Regions from separate parts of the Nonomuraea sp. NPDC003804 genome, predicted to be linked through region 3. Evidence: riboswitches for the same ligand, from Rfam matches in the RefSeq annotation. Region 3 holds a riboswitch; each other region holds the start of a gene.

Region 1 (4,721 bases), on a different contig from region 3:
AAGTCGTCGAACTCCGTGTCGTGCGGCCGGTCGGCCAGACCGAGGTCGTGGTCGAGCCGTGCCGCCTGGATGAGCGTCCAGATCTGCGCTCTGATCGCGGGCAGCTTGGCCGGGTCCATCGCGGCGATCGAGGCGTGCTCGTCCAGCAACTGCTCCAGGCGGGCGATGTCGCCGTAGGTGTCGGCGCGGGCCATCGGCGGCACCATGTGGTCCACCAGGACGGCGTGCGCCCGCCGCTTGGCCTGCGTCCCCTCGCCCGGGTCGTTGACCAGGAACGGGTAGACCAGCGGCAGGTCGCCCAGCGCCGCGTCGGGCCCGCACGCGGCCGACATGCCCGCCGACTTGCCGGGCAGCCACTCCAGGTTGCCGTGCTTGCCGACGTGCACGATCGCGTGCGCGCCGAACTCCGCCGACAGCCACCGGTAGGCCGCCAGGTAGTGGTGGCTGGGCGGCAGGTCCGGATCGTGGTAGATCGCGATCGGGTTCTCGCCGAAGCCGCGCGGCGGCTGCACCATCACCACGACGTTGCCCGCCCGCAGCGCGGCGAACACGATGTCGCCCTCGTGCACGAACAGCTCGCCGGGCGGCGGCCCCCAGTGCCGCTCCATCGCCTCGCGCAGCTCGGCGGGGAGCGTGCCGTACCAGGAGGTGTAGGTGGCGGCGGGGACGCGCACCGGGTTGGCCGCGAGCTGCTCCTCCGTCAGCCACTCCTGGTCCTGGCCGCCGGCCGCGATGAGCGCGTGGATCAGCGCGTCGCCGTCGCCCTCGGCGACGCCGGGCAGGCCCTCGCCCAGGTCGTAGCCCTCGCCGGCCAGCCTGGCCAGCAGTTTCACGGTGCTCGCGGGGGTGTCGAGGCCGACCGCGTTGCCGACGCGCGCGTGCTTGGTCGGGTAGGCCGACAGCATCACCACGAGCTTCTTCTCGGCGTTCGGGACGTGCCTGAGCCGGGCGTGCCGTACGGCGATGCCGGCGACGCGGGCCGCGCGCTCGGGATCGGCCGCGTAGACGGTCAGCCCGTCCGCGTCCACCTCCTTGAACGAGAACGGCACCGTGATGATCCGGCCGTCGAACTCGGGGATCGCCACCTGCGACGCAGCGTCCAGCGGTGACAGGCCGTCGTCGTTCTCCTCCCACGCCTGCCTGCTCGTGGTCAGGCACAGCCCTTGCAGGATCGGCACGTCCAGCTCGGCCAGCGCGCCCACGTCCCACGCCGCGTCGTCGCCGCCGGCTCCGGCCGTCGCGGGCCGCGTGCCTCCGGCGGCCAGGACGGTCACCACGAGCGCGTCGGCGGTCCGCAGATTGTCGAGCAGGCCGGGCTCCGCCGTACGGAGCGAGGAGCAGAAGACCGGCAGCGCGCGGCCGCCCGCGGCCTCGATCGCGTCGCAGAGCGTCCGCACGAAGGCCGTGTTGCCCGCCATGTGGTGCGCGCGGTAGTAGAGCACGCCCACGACGGGCCCCTCGGCGGGCCCCTCGGCGGCGGACCGCTCCCTCTCGAGCAGCCCCCACGCCGGGGCCGGCTCGGGCGCCGCGAACCCGTTGCCGGTCAGCAGCACCGTGTCGGACAGGAAGGCGTGCAGCTCGGCGAGGTTGGCCGGGCCGCCGTGGGCGAGGTAGGCGTGCGCCTCGGCGCAGACGCCGCCGCTGACCGTCGACAGCTCCATGAGCTCGGCGTCGGGCGCCTGCTCGCCGCCCAGCACCACCACGGGCCGCGGTCCCGCGAGCAGCCGGTCGAGCCCCTCCTCCCAGGCCCTGCGCCCGCCGAGGAGCCGCACCACGACCAGGTCCGTGCCCTCGACCAGCGCGGGCAGGTCGTCGACCGTCAGCCGGGCGGGGTTTCCGAGGCGGTACGGCGCGCCGCTCGCCCTCGCGCTCAGCAGGTCGGTGTCGGAGGTGGACAGCAGCAGGACGGCCGTGCTCTCGGGCACAGGAACTCCTCCCTCGGGGTCCTCGCCCCGGTCGCGGGTGTCACGAGAGCGGGAGTCTCCTGGCTCCCGGATCGACGCTCACCCCGGCCTTCCCGTCCGTCGCCGGACAGTGGCCTGCGGTGGGGTTCGCTCCCCGGTCACAGTGGCGGGACCGCGCCGGCTTCGCACCGGCTTCCTCCGTCGCCCTCGTCTGTGATCAGACTAGAGGGTTTTGAACGGGTTACCATCCTCCCCGTGGACATAACCGACGTTTCAGGACACCTGCGCCCTGATGCGTGTCCCGGGGCCCTTCAGGTCCACACCGCCGCGGACGGCGCCCTCGCCCGGGTCCGCATCCCCGGTGGCTTCCTCACGGCGGCCCAGCTGGGCGAGGTGGCGGCGTGCGCGGCCGAGCTGGGATCGGGCGTGATCGAGCTGACCTCCCGGGCGAACCTCCAGGTCCGCGGCCTGCGCGTCACCCCCGCCCCGCCGGACGGGCTTCGGGCGGGTCCCGGATCGGGCGCGGCCGCGGCGAGCGTGCCGGTCTTCGCGGCGCGGATGGCGGCGGCGGGGCTGCTGCCGTCGGCCACCCACGAGCGGGTCCGCAACATCCTCGCCTCACCGCTGGCGGGACGCGCCCCCTCGTCCCTGGTGGACGTCCGGCCGCTGGTCGCCGACCTGGACCGCCGGCTGTGCGCCGCCCCCGAACTGGCCGCGCTCTCCGGCCGCTTCCTGTTCGCCCTGGACGACGGCACCGGTGACGTGCTGTCCTGCGGCGCCGACGTGACCTTCCTGGCCACCTCGCCCACCGGCGGGGTGCTGTTGCTCGGTGGGGCACGGCATGCCGTACCCGTGACCGTGTCCGGCGCGGTTCCGCTGATGCTCGCGGCGGCCTCGGCCTTCATGGAGCTGAGCGACGGCACCGCCTGGCGCGTCACCGACCTCCCGGACGGCCCTGCCCGGCTCGCCGCCCGCCTGAACCCGCCGACCACCCAGGACCCCGGCCCGGCGACTCCGCGGCAGGACGCCCGGTTCCCCGGCCCTGCCCCACAGGGCGACCAGGCTCCCGCCCAGGCCCGGCGGGGGGACGACCAGGCTCATGCCCAGGCCCGGCAGGGGGACGACCAGACCCCCGCGCAGGCCCGGCGGGGGGACGACCAGGCTCATGCCCAGGCCCGGCGGGGGGACGACCGGGGGACGATGACCCCGGATGTCGAGACGGCCGCGCGCGGCGCCGGGGTGCGCGACGCGGGGACCCGCCCGCAGCGTGACGGCAGGGTCGCGCTCGAGGTCGTGGTCCCGCTCGGCCGCCTGTCCGCCGGTCAGGCCACGGCGCTCGCCGCCTGCGCCGCCGAGATCCGCGTCACGCCGTGGCGCACCGTCGTCCTGCCCGACCTGCCCGCCGACGCCGTCCAGCCGATCGCGGACCGCCTCACCGCCGCCGGGCTGGTCGCCGTCGCAGGGACGCCGTGGGCGGGCCTGTCGGCCTGCACGGGCCGCCCGGGGTGCGCGAAATCCCTGGCCGACGTCCAGCTCGACGCCAGACGCTGGGCGGAACGGCCCAGCCACGAACCACCGGCCCACCCGGTCCACTGGGCCGGGTGCGAACGGCGGTGCGGCCGTCCGGCGGGGGAGGTGGTCGACGTCGTCGCCACCCCGACCGGCTACCGTGTCGCGGGCCGTACCGAAGAAGAGGGGATATGACCGACTACATCCGCGACGGCGCGGAGATCTACCGGCGCTCGTTCGCCACCATCCGCGCGGAGAGCGACCTGGCCGGGATGCCGCAGGACGTGGCCCAGGTGGCCGTCCGCATGATCCACGCCTGCGGCATGACCGACCTGGTCGCCGACCTCGCCTACTCGCCGGGCGTGGTCGCCGCGGCGCGGGCGGCCCTGCGCGGGGGCGCGCCGATCCTGTGCGACGCCATGATGGTCGCCTCCGGGGTGACCAGGGCGCGCCTGCCCAGGGACAACGAGGTGATCTGCACCCTCGGCGACCCGGGCGTGCCGGGGCTGGCCGAGCGGATGGGCACGACCCGCAGCGCCGCCGCCCTGGAGCTGTGGCGCGACCGGCTGGACGGCGCGGTCGTCGCCGTGGGCAACGCGCCCACCGCCCTGTTCAGGCTCCTGGAGCTGGTCGAGGAGGGCGCGGGACGCCCCGCGGCGGTGCTCGGCATCCCCGTGGGCTTCATCGGGGCGGCCGAGTCGAAGCAGGCGCTGGCGAGCGGCGACCTGGAGTACCTGGTGGTGCACGGCCGCAGAGGCGGCAGTGCGATGGCGGCAGCGGCGGTCAACGCGATCGCCTCCGAGCGAGAGTGAGCGACGTGGCGGGACGGCTGTTCGGGGTGGGGCTGGGGCCCGGGGATCCCGAGCTGGTGACGGTCAAGGCGGCCAGGCTGATCGGCGAGGCGGACGTGATCGCCTACCACAGCGCCAGGCACGGCAGGAGCATCGCGCGGTCGATCGCGCTGCCGTACATGCGGGAGGGGCAGGTCGAGGAGCTGCTGAAGTACCCGCTGACCACGGAGACCACCGACCACCCCGGCGGCTACCAGGGTGCGCTGGAGGACTTCTACGCCGAGTGCGCGCAGCGGCTGGCCGCCCATCTGGACGCGGGCAGGGCCGTCGTGGTGCTGTGCGAGGGCGACCCGCTCTTCTACGGCTCCTACATGCACATGCACAAGCGGCTCGCCCACCGCTACGAGACCGAGGTCGTGCCGGGCGTCACCTCGGTGGCGGGGGCGGCGGCGGTGCTGGGACGCCCGCTGGTGGAGCACGAGGAGACGCTGACCGTGCTGCCTGGCACGCTCCCGGC
Region 2 (4,721 bases), on a different contig from region 3:
GGACGATACGCACGTCGGGCAGGTTGGAGTCGACGTCCAACCAGCCGTACCTGGAGCCCGAGGCCGACGAGACGGTCGCCGTCACGCCCACCCTGGCCAGCGCCACCACCAGGTCACGGGCGGTGGCCGCCGCCTCCTGGGAGGACACGACGATCTCCGCCACGCCGATCGCGCGGGCACCGGCGGCGCCGAGGTCGACGCGGGCGGTCGACGACAGGCCGAACCAGGTGTTGGCCGGGTTGTCCAGCGTCCACGGGTGCTCGGCGCTGTCCACGTCGGGCAGGGCGAAACCGCGCCCGACGACCGCGCCCGCCACGTCCGAGACCGGCAGCGCGCCCCGCACCTGAGCCGGGAAGCGGACCCTGAGCAGCCGGTCGGCGCCCGTGTGGTCGAGGACGCGGGTGGTGAACTCGACCCGCTCGTCCCTCAGCGTGACGACCTGCTCGTAGGTCAGGTCGCCGACCTCTCCTGAGACGACCAGGCGGGAGCCGAGCGGGCTGGTCTCCGCCCGCACGGTCGCGGTGGTCGCGCCCGAGGCGGTGGTCGCGCCCGTCGGCATGAGGTGCCACGGGCCCTCGCCCATGTCCGGGTGCTGCGGGTACTCCTCGTAGAGCCGCAGCTCGTTGGCCAGGCCGGTGAGCAGTTCGCGGCCGTCACGGGTGACGGAGGTCAGGCCGCCGCCCTGGGCCGGGTCGGCGGTGACACGCCAGCGGTCGCTCTCGACGGTGTGGCCCTCGACGGGTTGCCAGCCGTCCGCCTCGCCCTCGACCACCGGGTAGGACCGCCAGCCGAGCGCGGGCACGTCCTCGGCGAGGAAGACGTGCGTGCCGTCCTCGACGACGGAGGGGGCGTCCACCCGCAGCCTGGGCTCCAGCCGTACCCTGACCAGGCCGTCGCGGGCGAAGGAGAGCGTGTTGGTGACGACGACCGAGCGGCCGTCCACGGCGACCCGGCCCAGCAGCGCGTCGAGCGCGCGGTCGCGGGCGTCGGCCGCCAGGTCGTAGGCCTCCCGCCAGCCGGTGAGCAGGTCGATGTAGACCTGGTCGGACTCGGAGCCGGTGATCGCGTCGTGGTGGGCGCCATAGGCCAGCTGCCGCCACACCTTGTCCAGCGCCGCGTGCGGGTAGCGGCCCAGACCCAGCAGCGACGCGAAGGCGGCCAGCCGCTCGGCGTCGAGCGCGGCCACCTCGGCGGCGCGCTGGGCCTGCTTGGTGTCGATGTAGGAGACGTCCTTGCCGGTGTAGACGGGGTTCATGTCGCGCGTCTGCGGGCTGAACGTGCTGGTCTCCGCCCTGACCGCGGCGAAGAAGTCGCGCGGCACCGCGCAGACGAACCTCGGCCACACGTACCGCGCCGCCCACTCCCGGTGGATCTCCGTCACCCACTTGTTCGGCGGGGTGTAGTCGGTGCCGACGGGCAGCAGCACGTTCCTGGTGGCGGCCACCGGCTTCAGGCTCGCGAACAGCTCGTGAACCGCCGTCATCGCCTCCTCCAGCGTCGCCGAGGAGTCCATCCACCAGCCCGCCGAGTAGTGCGCGGGCATGTAGTGCGTCACGACACCGAGCCCCGAGGGCGAGATCCACTCGAACTCGCTCGGGAACTGCATCAGCGTGGCGTCGTTCTTGGCCTGCTTGAAGTTCTTGCTGATCGGGCCCCACTGGTGGAAGGGGCCGCGCGCCCACGCGCTGCCGGTCAGCCCGGCGGCGGCGAGGTAGCCGGGGAACTGCGGGTCGTGGCCGAAGGCGTCGAGCTGCCATGCCGTACGGGGCTCGCCGCCGAGGATGTCGCGCTGGTAGCCGATGCCGTACACGATGTTGCGGATCGTGGTCTCGGCGCCGGTCAGGTTGGTGTTGGGCTCGTTGTAGGTGCCGCCCATCAGCTCCACCCTGCCCTCGGCCATCAGGCGGCGCAGGTCGGCCCTGCGCTCGGGGTGGGTGTCGAAGAACGGCTTCAGGTAGTCGATCTCGGCGAGCACGAACTTGTAGTCCGGGTCGCGTGCCGCGAGCGCCAGATGCGCCTCCACCAGGGCGAACGCGTTGCGCTCCCACAGCGGCCTGGTGGTCGCGTCACCCGACAGCAGCTCCCACGGGCTGGTGTAGGCGGCCTGCGTGTTCCACCAGACGGGGTCGTAGTGGAAGTGCGACACCATGTGCATCGTCCAGCCCGGCTCCTCCACGGTCACCTGGGCGGCGAGCTCGTCGCCGGCCGCGGTGACCACGCACGGCAGGACGGTCCCCGGCTCGGCGTTCACCTCCAGCGGGACCTCCACCACGACGGTCCCCTCGCCGGCGGGCACGACCGCGCGTCCCGCCACGCCGTCGCCGCGCACCTCCAGGCCGGCGTCGTGCTCACCCTGCTCGGCGGTGACCCGGAGGACCTGGTACGGCTGCGCCTCCGTCCCGACGAAGAGGTCGGTCGACTCGGCGGTCAACAGGCGAACGGGCACGGGGTCTCCCTCGGCGTTCTAGGGGGCGGTCGCCGTCACACTAGGACCTATCAAGATCAATGGCAACGTTGTCATAACCCGCGCCCGCTCTCCCCGGGAACGCTGATCCCGGCGTTTCCGGGAAGCGGACAGTCCGTGCCCCGCCTGCGCCGGGACAGTCCTTCGTGGCGCGCCGGAAACCCCGGACGTGGGCATCTACATCTCAGAAAGGGCCCGAACAGGATCGGGTGATGTTGACGAGACCCGGAGAAAGGGATACGTTCCGGTAGATTTCGCGGCGAATCAGGGGAAATCCGGTGAGATGCCGGTGCGGACGCGCCACTGTATCCGGGGCCCACAGCCCCGGGAGCCAGGTCACCTGACCGTCGCGACCTCAACCAGCGGGACGCGTCATCCCTGAGGAGGCTTCACATGAGTGGTCTGTCCACGTCCGTAACCGCAATTCCGCTTCACCGTCTCACACGCTGGCTGCTGGCCGTGCCCGTTCTGATGCTGCTCGCGTACCTCGTCCTCATGGACAACGGCGCGATCTCGCAGACCGGCACGCTCCTGCACGAGCTCATGCACGACGGGCGTCACCTGCTCGGCGTGCCCTGCCACTGAGGCAGCGTCATGGTCAAGTCCCTGGTGGTCAGGGGCCTGCTCGTCGGGCTCCTGGCCGGACTCGTCGCGGGCGTGTTCGCCTTCTTCGTGGGGGAGCCGCGCGTCGACGCCGCGATCGCCCTGGAGGAGGCGGCCGCCGCCGTATCGGTTGACGGCGGCGACACCCCGTCCTCCCACCATTCCGACGGCGCCGGTCAGCCGTCCGCCCCGGCGGACGACGCGGCTCAGCCGTCCGCTCCGGGGAATGCGGCTCAGCCGTCGGCCCCAGCGGATGCGGCTCAGCCGTCCGCTCCAGGCAACGCGGCTCGGCCGTCGGCCCCGGCAGGCGGCGGCGAGGAGGCGCACAGTCACGACGACGGCGCTTCGGCCGGCCACAGCCACGGCGAGGAGGCCGTGGTCAGCAGGCCGGTACAGAAGGTCGGCCTCTTCCTGGCCACCGGCCTGTACGGCCTGGCCGTCGGCGGCATCTTCGCCCTCGTCTTCGCCGCACTGCGCGGCAGGGTCGGCCCCAGGTCGGAGCCTGGCCTGGCGATCGTGACGGCCGCGTGCGCGTTCGGTGCCATCACCCTGGTCCCCTTCCTGAAATATCCCGCCAACCCACCCGCTGTCGGCGACCCCGAAACCATCAACGCCAGAACGCTGCTCTACGTCGTGATGGTCCTCGTCGGCCTCGCCTCCATCGCGATCGCCGTCGCCGCCACCCGTAGGGTCACCGTGCCCGGCGTCTGGGCGAAGGGCCTGGTGGGCGGGGTGACCTTCCTGATTCCGGTGATCGCCGCGTGGGTGCTCCTGCCGCGCGTCGACGAGGTGCCGCCCGGCTTCCCCGCCTCGCTGCTGTGGGACTTCCGGCTGGCCTCCCTCGGCACCCAGGTGGTGTTCTGGGTGGCCTTCGGGGTCTTGTTCGCGGTGGCGGGCGAACGGGCGAAGGCGCGGGTCAGCTGACCGGGGTGCTGTTCGTCCGGCATGCCTCGACACCGGGCATGCGTGGCGCGCGCTTCCCTACGGGGGAGGAACGCGCCGACGCGGCGAGCCTCGAAACGGCCCAGCGCCTGAGCCGAACCCTGGCGTCCGTCCTGCACCCCGGAACACCGTCATCTCCTGGAACACCGTCATCTCCGGGAACACCGTCATCTCCTGGAACACCGGGTTCCGGGGTGTTCGGGGAGGGCGGAACGGCGTTCGTCGCTCCAGGGCGGGCGGCTCGGGAGACGGCCGTGGCGCTCGGGTTGGCGCGCGTGGTCGTGCCCGAGCTGGCCGAACCGGATTACGGGAGCTGGCGCGGCCTGCCGTACGAGGAGGTCGTGAAGGCCGACCCGGAGTCCTTCGCCCGGTGGCTCGCCGACCCCTGCGCCGCGCCCCACGGTGGGGAGTCGCATGCCGAGGCGGCGGACAGGGTGGTCCGCTGGGTGGAGTCCCTTCGCGAGACCCCACCAGGCGAGCTCGCCCGCCCCGACGCTCCCTCACCGGAACCCGGCACCTCGGGGCGGTCGGGCCCGGGTTCGGGCGGGCGGGGGTGGGTGGTCGTGTGCGACGTGACGGTGGTGCGGGCGGTGCTGGGACATGCGCTCGGCGTCGGCCCTCTCGTCGCCGCGCGACTCGACATCGCCCCTCTTTCTCTCACGCAGGTGTCCGCCTCCCGCGAGGGCTGGCGGATCGGGTACGTCAACCGGAA
Region 3 (4,721 bases):
GCCCAGTCCATCGAGCCGCCGGCCAGGTGGGCGGCCAGGTTGATCGAGCCGAGGTTGCAGACGGCGGTCTCGCCGTCGCTGGTGACCTCGAGGATCTCGGTGCAGAGGTTGGACAGGTGGATGACGTTCTCCGGGCGCGCGGTCTGGTTGGAGGCGCGGTTGGCGGCGTCCTTGAAGGTCATCCAGCCGTTGCCGGTCTGCGCGAGCGTGCGCATCATCCGGCCGTAGAGGGTGCGGGCCGGGATCTGGCGGGTGTGCAGGCCGGCCGCCTCCGCGGCCCGGTAGGCGTCGTCGAACGCCTCGCCGTACAGGTCGGTGAGGTGCGGCACCTCCTTGGGGTCGAACAGCGACCACACCTGGTCGGCCTCGACGCGGCGCATGAACTCGTCCGGCACCCAGTTGGCGAGGTTGAGGTTGTGGGTGCGGCGGGCCTCCTCGCCGGTGTTGTCGCGCAGTTCGAGGAACTCCTCGATGTCGGCGTGCCAGGTCTCCAGGTAGACGCAGGCCGCGCCCTTGCGGCGGCCGCCCTGGTTGACTGCGGCGACACTGGAGTCGAGCGTGCGCAGCCAGGGGACGATGCCGTTGGAGTGGCCGTTCGTGCCGCGGATGAGCGAGCCCCGGGAGCGGACCCTGGTCCAGGCGATGCCGATGCCCCCGGCGTACTTCGAGAGCCTGGCGACCTGGCCGTAGCGCTCGTAGATACCCTCGAGGTCGTCGCGCGGCGAGTCGAGCAGGAAGCAGGACGACAGCTGCGCGCGGCGCGAACCCGAGTTGAACAGGGTGGGCGAGCTCGGCAGGTAGGACAGCGTGGACATCAGGGCGTACAGTTCGGCGGCCTCGGCGACCGAGGCGGAAAGGCCGCACGCCACGCGCAGCAGGAAGTGCTGCGGGCGCTCGAGCACGCCGCGCGTGTCGGGGTGGCGCAGCAGGTAGCGGTCGTAGACGGTGCGCAGCCCGAAGTACTCGAACCTGTCGTCGGCGCTCTCGTCCACCAGCGCGTCGAGGGCGGCGGCGTGGGCGGCCACGAAGGCGGCCAGCCCGTCCTGGAGCAGGCCGGCGGCGTGGGTGGCCGCGATCGACTCGGAGAAGGTCCGCACGCCGTGCGCGGCGGCCTCGTCGGCGATCTCCTCGGCCAGCAGCCTGGCGGCCACCTTGGAGTTCTCCGGATCGGCGATCACCCTGGCGGCGGCCTCCTCGATGGCCAGCCGGCGATCCACCTCTACGGTCTGCGTCACGCTCTCTCCTCGCGAGCTCGGCCTCGTGAGGGCAGGCGAGAGCGCGCGGGCATGCCGCGAGGCCCCCGGCCCTCCCTCGAGGCCATGGACAGGTCACACCGCTGGCAGGTCTTCGGACTCGCGGGCGTTCGTCAGCTTCCTACTGGCCGTCGCTTCCCAGGCCATGGGCCCAGTGCGTCGTGACGGCGGTCGTTCCCGCTCACCGCTGCGGGGCAGCGCCGGATTCGCACCGGCTTCCCTTTTTGCTCCGCCCTGATCGGGCGAACCAGCGACGAGCAGGATCCTACATCTAGTGGCCGCGGGCGCAACTACCCCAACATGTCGATGAGGCCGAGGTCCTTGAGCACCTCACGGGTCCGCTCGGTCTCCGACCCGAGCCACACGCCGAAGTCGCCGCCGCTGAGGGGAATCGGCTTCCACCCTCTCGTACGGCACGCATCCGCCCACTGCCGGGACCCGGTGATCTCCTCGAGGATCGCGACCGCCTGGGCGTGCTCGCGCTCGGTCATCTCCCCCGGCCCGAGCACCCCGCACCAGTCGGCGAAGTCGACCCGCACACCCGACTCCAGCAGCGTCGGCGCCTCGATGCCGTCGACCGGTTCGGCGGAGGAGACGGCCAGCACCCTGACTTGGCCCTTGTCGATGCGCTTGCGCCAGTCGCCGAGCGGCCCGGCGGCGACGGCGGCCCGGCCCACGAGCAGCGCCGCGGCGGCGTCGTGCGTGGTGGGATAGCCGGCGTAGTCGAGCACCCTGGCGTCGGCGCCGAGCCCGCGCGCGACCAGCCCGAACAGCAGGTGGTCGGTGCCCCCCTGCGGCCGGCCCGCCAGCACCGTGGCGCCGGGGTCGGCGAGCAGCCGCCCGGCGAAGTCGTCGAAGCCGCGCAGCAGCGAGGCGGCGGGCACGACCAGCACCTCGACGTCGCCCACCAGCCTGGCCAGCGGGGTGCCGGCCGCCTTGGAGCCGTTGCGCAGGGCGGTCGCGAGCGCGGGCAGGCCCGTCACGGTCAGCGAGGTCCCGCCGTCGGCGACGCCGCTGTATCTGAACTGGCCCGCCAGGACCTTCGCGACGGGGATCCACGCCTCTCCGCCCGGCACGACGGTGAAGCTGGCTCCCTGCCGGGGGACCGTGGCGCCGCACCCGGCCAGGCACGCCAGCGCGGCCACCGTCCCCGGCACGAACGCTGCCACGAACTCCCGACGGCGCATGCGCGCCCCTCCCCGTCGCCCCCAACCCTTGTACAGGATGTTATTGGATGATCACCTTGCGTCACACGTCGGGGGTGGCGGGCAGGTCGGCGGGAACGGCGAGCAGCCGGATGTGGAGGGGCCTGGCCTCCGGCGGGGCGTCGGCGGCCCGCCGGCCGTACTTCTTCAGCAGCAGGATGTACTCCTCGAAGAAGTCCTCCAGCTCGTCCAGCCGCATCCGGCCGAGCGCGCGCGACACCTTCACCCAGGCGGGGTCGGCCTGGTAGGCGGCGGGCAGCTGCTCCAGGAGGATCTGCTTGTCCTCCTCCAGCCCGATCCGGTGGAACTCGGCGAGGACCGGGCGGTCCCCAGGGGCGAGTTGGGCGGGCAGCGGCAGCCTGATGTCGCCCGTCTCCGCCCTGCGCCACCACCGCTCGCGCCCGGTGGACCGCTCGGGGATCTCCTCGATGAATCCGTACTTCTCCAGCTGGCGCAGGTGGTAGCTGGTCGTCCCGGTCTTGGCGTCGAGCAGCGAGCCGAGCGTCGTGGACGTGGCCGGGCCGTGCAGGCCGAGGTGGCGCAGCATGGCGCGGCGCATGGGATGGGCCAGGGCCTTCAGCTTGCCTGGATCGTCCAGAACCCAGGGCTCGTCATCCTTCATGACGATCACCCTAGTACTCCAGAAGGATTTCTGCAGACATCTCTTTGCCGAGAGTTCTCTGCAGACTATCTTCGGCAATATGACGCGATTCGCGAAGACAGTGATGCCGGCGGTGCTGGCGCTCTTAGCGGCACTCGGCCTGGCCGGGGCGGCTCAGGCCGCGCCCTCGGCCCCGCCCCCGGCCCCGCCCGCCGTACCCGTGCCCGGCGACCTGGCGGCGACGGAGGTGAGCTTCGCCGGCAGCGGGCTCACCCTGCACGGCACGGTCCTGGCCCCCAGGAACCGGCGCGGCGCGCTGCCGGGGATGGTGCTCGTGCACGGGGCCGGCGCCGGCACCCCCAGGACCAAGCTCATGACCGAGGCCGTGGAGTTCGCCAGGCGCGGCATGGCGGTGCTGGTCTACGACAAGCGGGCGGCGGGCTACTCGACCTTCCGGCGCTCCTACTCGCAACTGGCCGACGACGCGCTCGGCGCGGTGGCGGCGCTGCGCCGGCAGACCGGGGTGGACCCGGGCAAGGTCGGGCTCTGGGGGCTGAGCGAGGGCGGATGGGTGGTGCCGCTGGCCGCCTCCCGCTCCCGGGACGTGGCGTTCGTCGTGCTGGTCGGCGCCAACTCCCTCGAGCCGCTGCGCCAGCAGTCGTGGGCGGTCATGGCGGGCCTGCGCAAGGCGGGCGTGTCCGGGTCCCTGCCCGGCAGGGCGGTCCCCACGCTGTACCGGGCGATCTCCGCCGGCGGGCTGTTCCCCGAGCCGTGGCACGACCCGCTGTCCGTACTGCGCGCCGTCCGCCAGCCGGTCCTCGCCATCTGGGGCACCCACGACCTGCTCACCCCGCCGCGGGAGAGCCCGCCGCTGATGGCGCGGGCCCTGGCCGAGGGCGGCAACGAGCACGTGACGCTCCGGCTGTTCCCCGGCGCCGAGCACGCCGCCCACCTGACCTCCGACGGCGGCGTCACCCGGCGGCCCGAACTGGCCCCCGGCTACGCCGACCTGGTCGGCTCCTGGGTGTCGGACGTCGCCACGGGCCGGGCGCCGCGGACGAGCCCGCCGCCCGGCGCCCCCCGGGCGCACCAGGCCTCGGCGACCGTCGCGGTGCCGCCGCCCGCCTGGTGGGAGTCGGCGCCCGTGCAGACCGCGGCGCTGCTGCTGTTCCTGACCGCTTTCCTCGGCTACCCGCTCACCGCGGCCGCCCGACGGATCAGGGGCCTGGCCACGGCTTCGGGCGCACGGGGATCCCGCGAAGGGGCCTCCGGGCGTCCAGGCGCGGCGGCCTCCGGCACAGGGCGTCCGGGCGCGGCGGCCTCCGGCGCCGGAGGATCCGGGGCGGAGGAATCCGGCGCGAAGGGAGCCGGGGCGCGGTGGGCCGGGGCGGGCGGATCCGGCGCGAGGAGAGCCGGGGCGGCGCCGAGGGTGCTGGCGGCCTCCGGTCTGGTCGTGGTGATCGGCGGCTTCGCGTACCTGACCTACGTGATCATGACCGGTGGCAAGCTGGCCCAGCCCGGCCCCGTGCTGGCGGGACGGCCCGTGCTCTGGCTGGCGTTGCAGGCGCTGACGGTGACCGTCGCCGTCACCACCGTCCTGACCGCCCGCGCCTGGCGCGCGGCCGAGCGGCGCGCGGAGCGGGTACGGCTCGGCCTGCTCGT
Region 4 (4,721 bases), on a different contig from region 3:
GTGCCGCTGCTGCTGCGGATGGCGGCCCGGGACAGCCTGCCCGCCGAGGCGGTCGGCCGCCAACTCGCGTTCCTGATCCGCCGCGCCGGATACCCGATCCCTCCGGTGCTGGACTCCCTCACCGACGCCGCCCGCCGGGGCGCGCACGAGCAGGTCTGGGACATCCTCAGGGGGATGCTGCCGGTGCTGCTGCCAGGCGAGGGGGAGCGGCCGACCGCCGGCCACACCGCGGCGGTGGCGCTGGCCACCGACGTGGCGGCGTGGGCCGGCGCCCGAGGCGAGATCCCGTGCGTGTCCGCCCACGCGGACAGCGGGCGCGGCACCCGCTTCGCCCACGAGTGCGCCCGCCTGCGCGACCGGCTCCGCTGACCGCGGAGGGCCCGCCCGTAGGAGGGGCTTTCCCGGATGGGCTTCGCGCAGGCATTCCACCCGGCGGCCGGGCGCAGGTCAGCGGTCGCCGGTCCAGCGGTCGTGGTGGACGGCGGCGTCCAGCGGGCGGCGCCGTCGCCAGCCGTGCCGTTCCAGGTCAGGGACCTCCTCCAGGTGGGAGACGGGGCCCACGCACAGCCACGCGACCGGTCGCACCACGCCGGGGACGCCCAGCAGGTCCCGCAGAAAGGACTCGCGGTAGAACGACACCCAGCCGACGCCGAGCCCTTCGGCGGTGGCGGCCAGCCACAGGTTCTGGATGGCCAGGCACACCGAGTACAGCCCGGCGTCGGCGATGGCGTGGCGGCCGAGCACCGCGGGCCCGCCCCGGTCAGGGTCGTAGGTGACCACGACGGACAGCGTCGACTCGAGCACCCCGTCGATCTTGATCCGGGCGAACCGCCGAGCGGCCTCGCCGTCGAGGGCGGCCGCGAACGTGTCCCGCTCCTGCCGTACGTGATCGTGGAAGGCGGCGCGGACGGCGCGGTCGCGCACCAGGATGAAGTCCCACGGCTGGGACAGGCCGACGCTGGGCGCCGCGTGCGCGGCCGACAGCACGCGGTGCAGCACCTCGTCGGGCACCGGCGCGCCGGTGAACTCGCCGCGCACGTCGCGGCGGCGGTGGATGACGTCGTACAGCTGGCTGATCATGGGCAGGCTCCCGCTGACTCGCGCCCCCGTGGGGGCGGTGAACGCGAGGCCGGTCTTCGGACTCCCGGATCAACGCCTGCCCGCCGGCCTTCCCAGCCCTGTCGGGCCAGTGACTGCGCTCGCGCGCGTGGGCGGAGGCTCCCCGGTAACCGCGGCGGGCCCGTGCCGGACTCTCACCGGCTTCCCGATTCTCCCCGCGAACGCGGGGCACCTCGCAACAGTTCGCCGGGCAGTACGCTAGCCGATCACTTCACCCGCCCGGTCGGCGAGGTCGGCAGGGACTCCGGCGCCCTGCCCGCGGTCCTGTCACCACGGCCGGTGCGGGCTCGTCCAGGCTTCCTCGCGCGAGGGGGGCGGTTGTGCGGCGAAGAATCCGCTTGGGGAAGCGGCGGGTAAGCGTGGGATGATGGCCGGGCCATGTCAGCCACGATGCCGCTTCGAGCTCTGCGAGCCGCCGCCTTCGCCGCGGTCTCGGTCATGCTCGGCATCGCCGCCCATGTGTTCGCCGGCGGGTCGGTGTCGGCGCCGTCGGTGGTGGTGGCGCTGCTGGTGTCGTTCCTGCCGGCCCAGGCGCTGGCCGGGCGGGAGCGGTCGGCGGCCGTGATCGCCGTGACCCTGGCCGCCACGCAGCTGGTGCTGCACGTGCTGTTCGCCGGCGCCCATGCCGTCGAGCCGGTGGTCGCCGGGCACGCGCACGGCCAGTCCTGGCTGGTGCCGGGCCTCGGCATGCTGGTCATGCACGGATGGGCGATCGGGCTGACGGCGCTGTGGATGTCGCACGGCGAGGCGGCCCTGTGGGCGCTGCTGCGGCGGCTGGCCGTACGGCTGCTCGTCGCGGTGCTGGCGTTCGTCGATCCGGCGGCCCGCACGGCCGTCCCCGCGCCGGCCGAGCGGCCGCTGATCCTGCGCTCCATCATGCTCGGCCATGAGATGGGCCGGCGCGGCCCTCCTGGCGTCATGCGCACCGTTCCCGCCTGACCTCCCGTTCGAGGAGGCCGATGCGGGCCACCCCGGGAAAGGGGTGCTCCCCGGCGTCCCTGTCGTGACGGGCGCCGGGTCGACATCAGTGCCATGACACCAGTGCCGGCTCAGCCGGAAGAAGGGCTATCCATGTTCTCGCGCGTCATCGTCGTTGTCGTCGGCGTGGCCAGTCTGGCCGCCTGTGGCGTCCAGGAGGCGGCCGACTCCGTACCGAAGCAGGTCGCCGTGGCCTCGCCGTCCGGGCCGTCCGGATCGTCCGGGCAGTCGGCTGCCGCTTCCGCGCTCACCATCACCGACCCGTGGATCAAGACCACGAAGAAGGGGATGACCGCCGCCTTCGGCACGCTCGTCAACGACTCCGGTACGGCCGTCACCGTCGTTTCGGGCAGCAGCCCCCTGTCGCCGAAGGTGGAGCTGCACGAGGTGGTGGAGTCCGGCGGGAAGATGGTGATGCAGCCGAAGAAGGGCGGCTTCGTCATCCCCGCCAAGAGCTCCCACGTGCTGAAGCCCGGTGGCGACCACATCATGCTCATGGGGGTCACCGAGGAGGTGAAGCCGGGCGCGGAGGTTCCGTTCACGCTCGTCCTCGAGGGCGGCGGCACGTTCGCCTTCACCGCCATGGGCAAGGACTTCGCCGGGGGCAAGGAGGACTACCAGCCCGGCATGGACATGAGTGGCGACCATGGCTGAGCTCGGGCTCGCGGTGAATCGCCGCCGGTTGCTGGCGGGCGGGGCCGTGGCGGCGGTGGCCGCCGTCGCCGGCTCCGCCCCCGCCGCGGGGGCGGGCACGGTCACGGCACCCCCGGTGGTCGCCGACGGCAGGGCGGTCGAGCCGTTCCACGGCCCGCACCAGGCGGGCGTGGCGACCGCGCCGCAGGCGCACGCCGTGTTCGTCGGGCTCGACCTGCGCAAGGGCATCGGCCGCGAGGAGGTGTCCAGGATGATGCGGCTGCTGACCGACGACGCCCGGCGGCTGACCCAGGGACGGCCGGCGCTCGCCGACACCGAGCCTGAGCTGGCGGCGCTGCCGTCCAGGCTGACCGTCACGTTCGGGTTCGGCCCCGGCCTGTTCGCCGCGGCCGGGCAGGCCGGGCGGCGGCCCGCGTCGGTGGCCCCGCTGCCCGCCTTCAAGATCGACAAGTTGGAGGAGCGCTGGAGCGGCGGGGACCTGCTCGTCCAGATCTGCGCCGACGATCCGCTCACCGTCGCCCACACGCTGCGGATGGTGGTCAAGGACGCCAGGGCGTTCGCGAAGGTGCGCTGGACCCAGCGCGGGTTCAGGCGGGCCGCGCACACGCAGCCGAGCGGGCTGACCCAGCGCAACGTCATGGGGCAGCTCGACGGGACGGTCAACCCGGTTCCCGGCACGCCGGAGTTCGAGCGGGCGGTCTGGATCCCGGCGGAGGGCGGCCGGCTGCAGGGCGGCACCACCCTGGTGCTGCGGCGGATCAGGGCCGAGATGGAGACGTGGGACGCCGCCGACACCGTGGCCAAGGAGTTCACGGTGGGCCGCCGCCTGGCCGACGGCGCCCCTTTGACCGGCGGGCGCGAGCACGACGCGCCCGACTACGCCAAGCTCACCCCCGCCGGATTCCCCGTCATTTCCGAGTACGCGCACATCCGCCGGGCGCACGTCGCCGACCCGAACCTGCGGATGCTGCGCCGGGTCTACAACTACGACGAGGGCGTCGCGGCCGACGGCCGCGCCGACACCGGTTTGCTGTTCGCCTCCTACCAGGCCGACATCGCCCGCCAGTTCGTGCCCGTGCAGGAACGGCTGGCCGAGGCGGACCTGCTGAACGAATGGACCACGCCGATCGGTTCGGCGGTTTTCGCCATACCGCCGGGCTGCGGCCCTGACGGCTGGATCGGAGAGGGGCTGCTGTCATGAGCAAGGGATCGGTTCGCAGGGGCCTCGTGCTGGTGGCCGCCTGCTGGTTGCTGGTGGTGCTCGGTGCCACGCCGGCGCTGGCGCACGACCGGCTCAAGAGCAGCTCGCCGGCCAGGAACGCCACGGTGGCGTCCGTGGAGGAGATCGAGCTGGAGTTCACCTCCTCGGTACGGCTGCCCGCGATCGTGCTGCACGACGGTGACGGCTCGGCGGTCACCCTCAGGAAGCCGAAGGTGGATGGCAAGATCGTCACCGTGGCGGTGCCGGAGCCGCTGCCTGCCGGGCGGTACGTCATCGGGTGGCGCGTGGTCTCCACCGACGGGCACCCGATCGAGGGGGAGATCCCGTTCTCGGTGAAGGGCGGCCCCTCGGCCACCCCGACGCCGACCGCCTCGGCCGCACCGTCCTCCTCGGGGGACCCCGCGACCGCCGCGTCGGCGGAAGCCACGCCCGCCGTCTCAGGAGAGGCCACGCCGGGATCGTCGGCGGAAGCCGCGCCGGATTCCTCGGCGGTGCCCGCGCCCGCGGTGACCGGGTCCTCGCCGGGGGCGCCGGACGCGGTGGCCGCGACCCCGGCCGCGAATCCGGCAGCCGATGGCGTGCCGGTGTGGTTGTGGGCGACGGCCGGCGTCCTGGCGGTGGCCGGCGGCGCCCTGCTGCTGCTCAGGCGCCGCCGGGAGGAGCCCGGCGAGGAGGGGTGACCCTGCGCGGACGCTTCAGGTGGGGGTCGGCGGGTTGTGCCTGGAGTACCCGCCGAACTCCCAGCGCA

What was found. A riboswitch is a leader RNA that binds a small molecule or an ion and turns the genes downstream of it on or off. The one in region 3 is predicted to bind cobalamin.
Region 1: another riboswitch for cobalamin. It lies ahead of cobN (cobaltochelatase subunit CobN); the one in region 3 lies ahead of ABZX22_RS43265 (ribonucleoside-diphosphate reductase subunit alpha).
Region 2: another riboswitch for cobalamin. It lies ahead of ABZX22_RS05385 (CbtB-domain containing protein); the one in region 3 lies ahead of ABZX22_RS43265 (ribonucleoside-diphosphate reductase subunit alpha).
Region 4: another riboswitch for cobalamin. It lies ahead of bluB (5,6-dimethylbenzimidazole synthase); the one in region 3 lies ahead of ABZX22_RS43265 (ribonucleoside-diphosphate reductase subunit alpha).

The regions. Positions count from the first base shown of each region.
Region 1 is NZ_JBEXMT010000003.1:220,702-225,422, reverse strand. Features, by position in the region: gene cobN (cobaltochelatase subunit CobN) at 1-1,925, opposite strand, end outside; cobalamin riboswitch at 1,962-2,142, opposite strand; gene ABZX22_RS05350 (precorrin-3B synthase) at 2,160-3,608, shown strand; gene ABZX22_RS05345 (precorrin-8X methylmutase) at 3,605-4,225, shown strand; gene ABZX22_RS05340 (precorrin-2 C(20)-methyltransferase) at 4,231-4,721, shown strand, end outside.
Region 2 is NZ_JBEXMT010000003.1:231,174-235,894, reverse strand. Features, by position in the region: gene ABZX22_RS05390 (NEW3 domain-containing protein) at 1-2,446, opposite strand, end outside; cobalamin riboswitch at 2,688-2,828, shown strand; gene ABZX22_RS05385 (CbtB-domain containing protein) at 2,924-3,049, shown strand; gene ABZX22_RS05380 (CbtA family protein) at 3,059-3,991, shown strand; gene ABZX22_RS05375 (histidine phosphatase family protein) at 4,030-4,721, shown strand, end outside.
Region 3 is NZ_JBEXMT010000054.1:19,238-23,958, forward strand. Features, by position in the region: gene ABZX22_RS43265 (ribonucleoside-diphosphate reductase subunit alpha) at 1-1,235, opposite strand, end outside; cobalamin riboswitch at 1,321-1,520, opposite strand; gene ABZX22_RS43270 (tripartite tricarboxylate transporter substrate-binding protein) at 1,544-2,440, opposite strand; gene ABZX22_RS43275 (helix-turn-helix domain-containing protein) at 2,502-3,080, opposite strand; gene ABZX22_RS43280 (prolyl oligopeptidase family serine peptidase) at 3,160-4,721, shown strand, end outside.
Region 4 is NZ_JBEXMT010000015.1:211,122-215,842, reverse strand. Features, by position in the region: gene ABZX22_RS22110 (DUF6493 family protein) at 1-369, shown strand, start outside; gene bluB (5,6-dimethylbenzimidazole synthase) at 448-1,080, opposite strand; cobalamin riboswitch at 1,110-1,310, opposite strand; gene ABZX22_RS22100 (MFS transporter) at 1,510-2,058, shown strand; gene ABZX22_RS22095 (copper chaperone PCu(A)C) at 2,191-2,751, shown strand; gene ABZX22_RS22090 (Dyp-type peroxidase) at 2,744-3,952, shown strand; gene ABZX22_RS22085 (copper resistance protein CopC) at 3,949-4,653, shown strand; gene ABZX22_RS22080 (pyridoxamine 5'-phosphate oxidase family protein) at 4,669-4,721, opposite strand, start outside.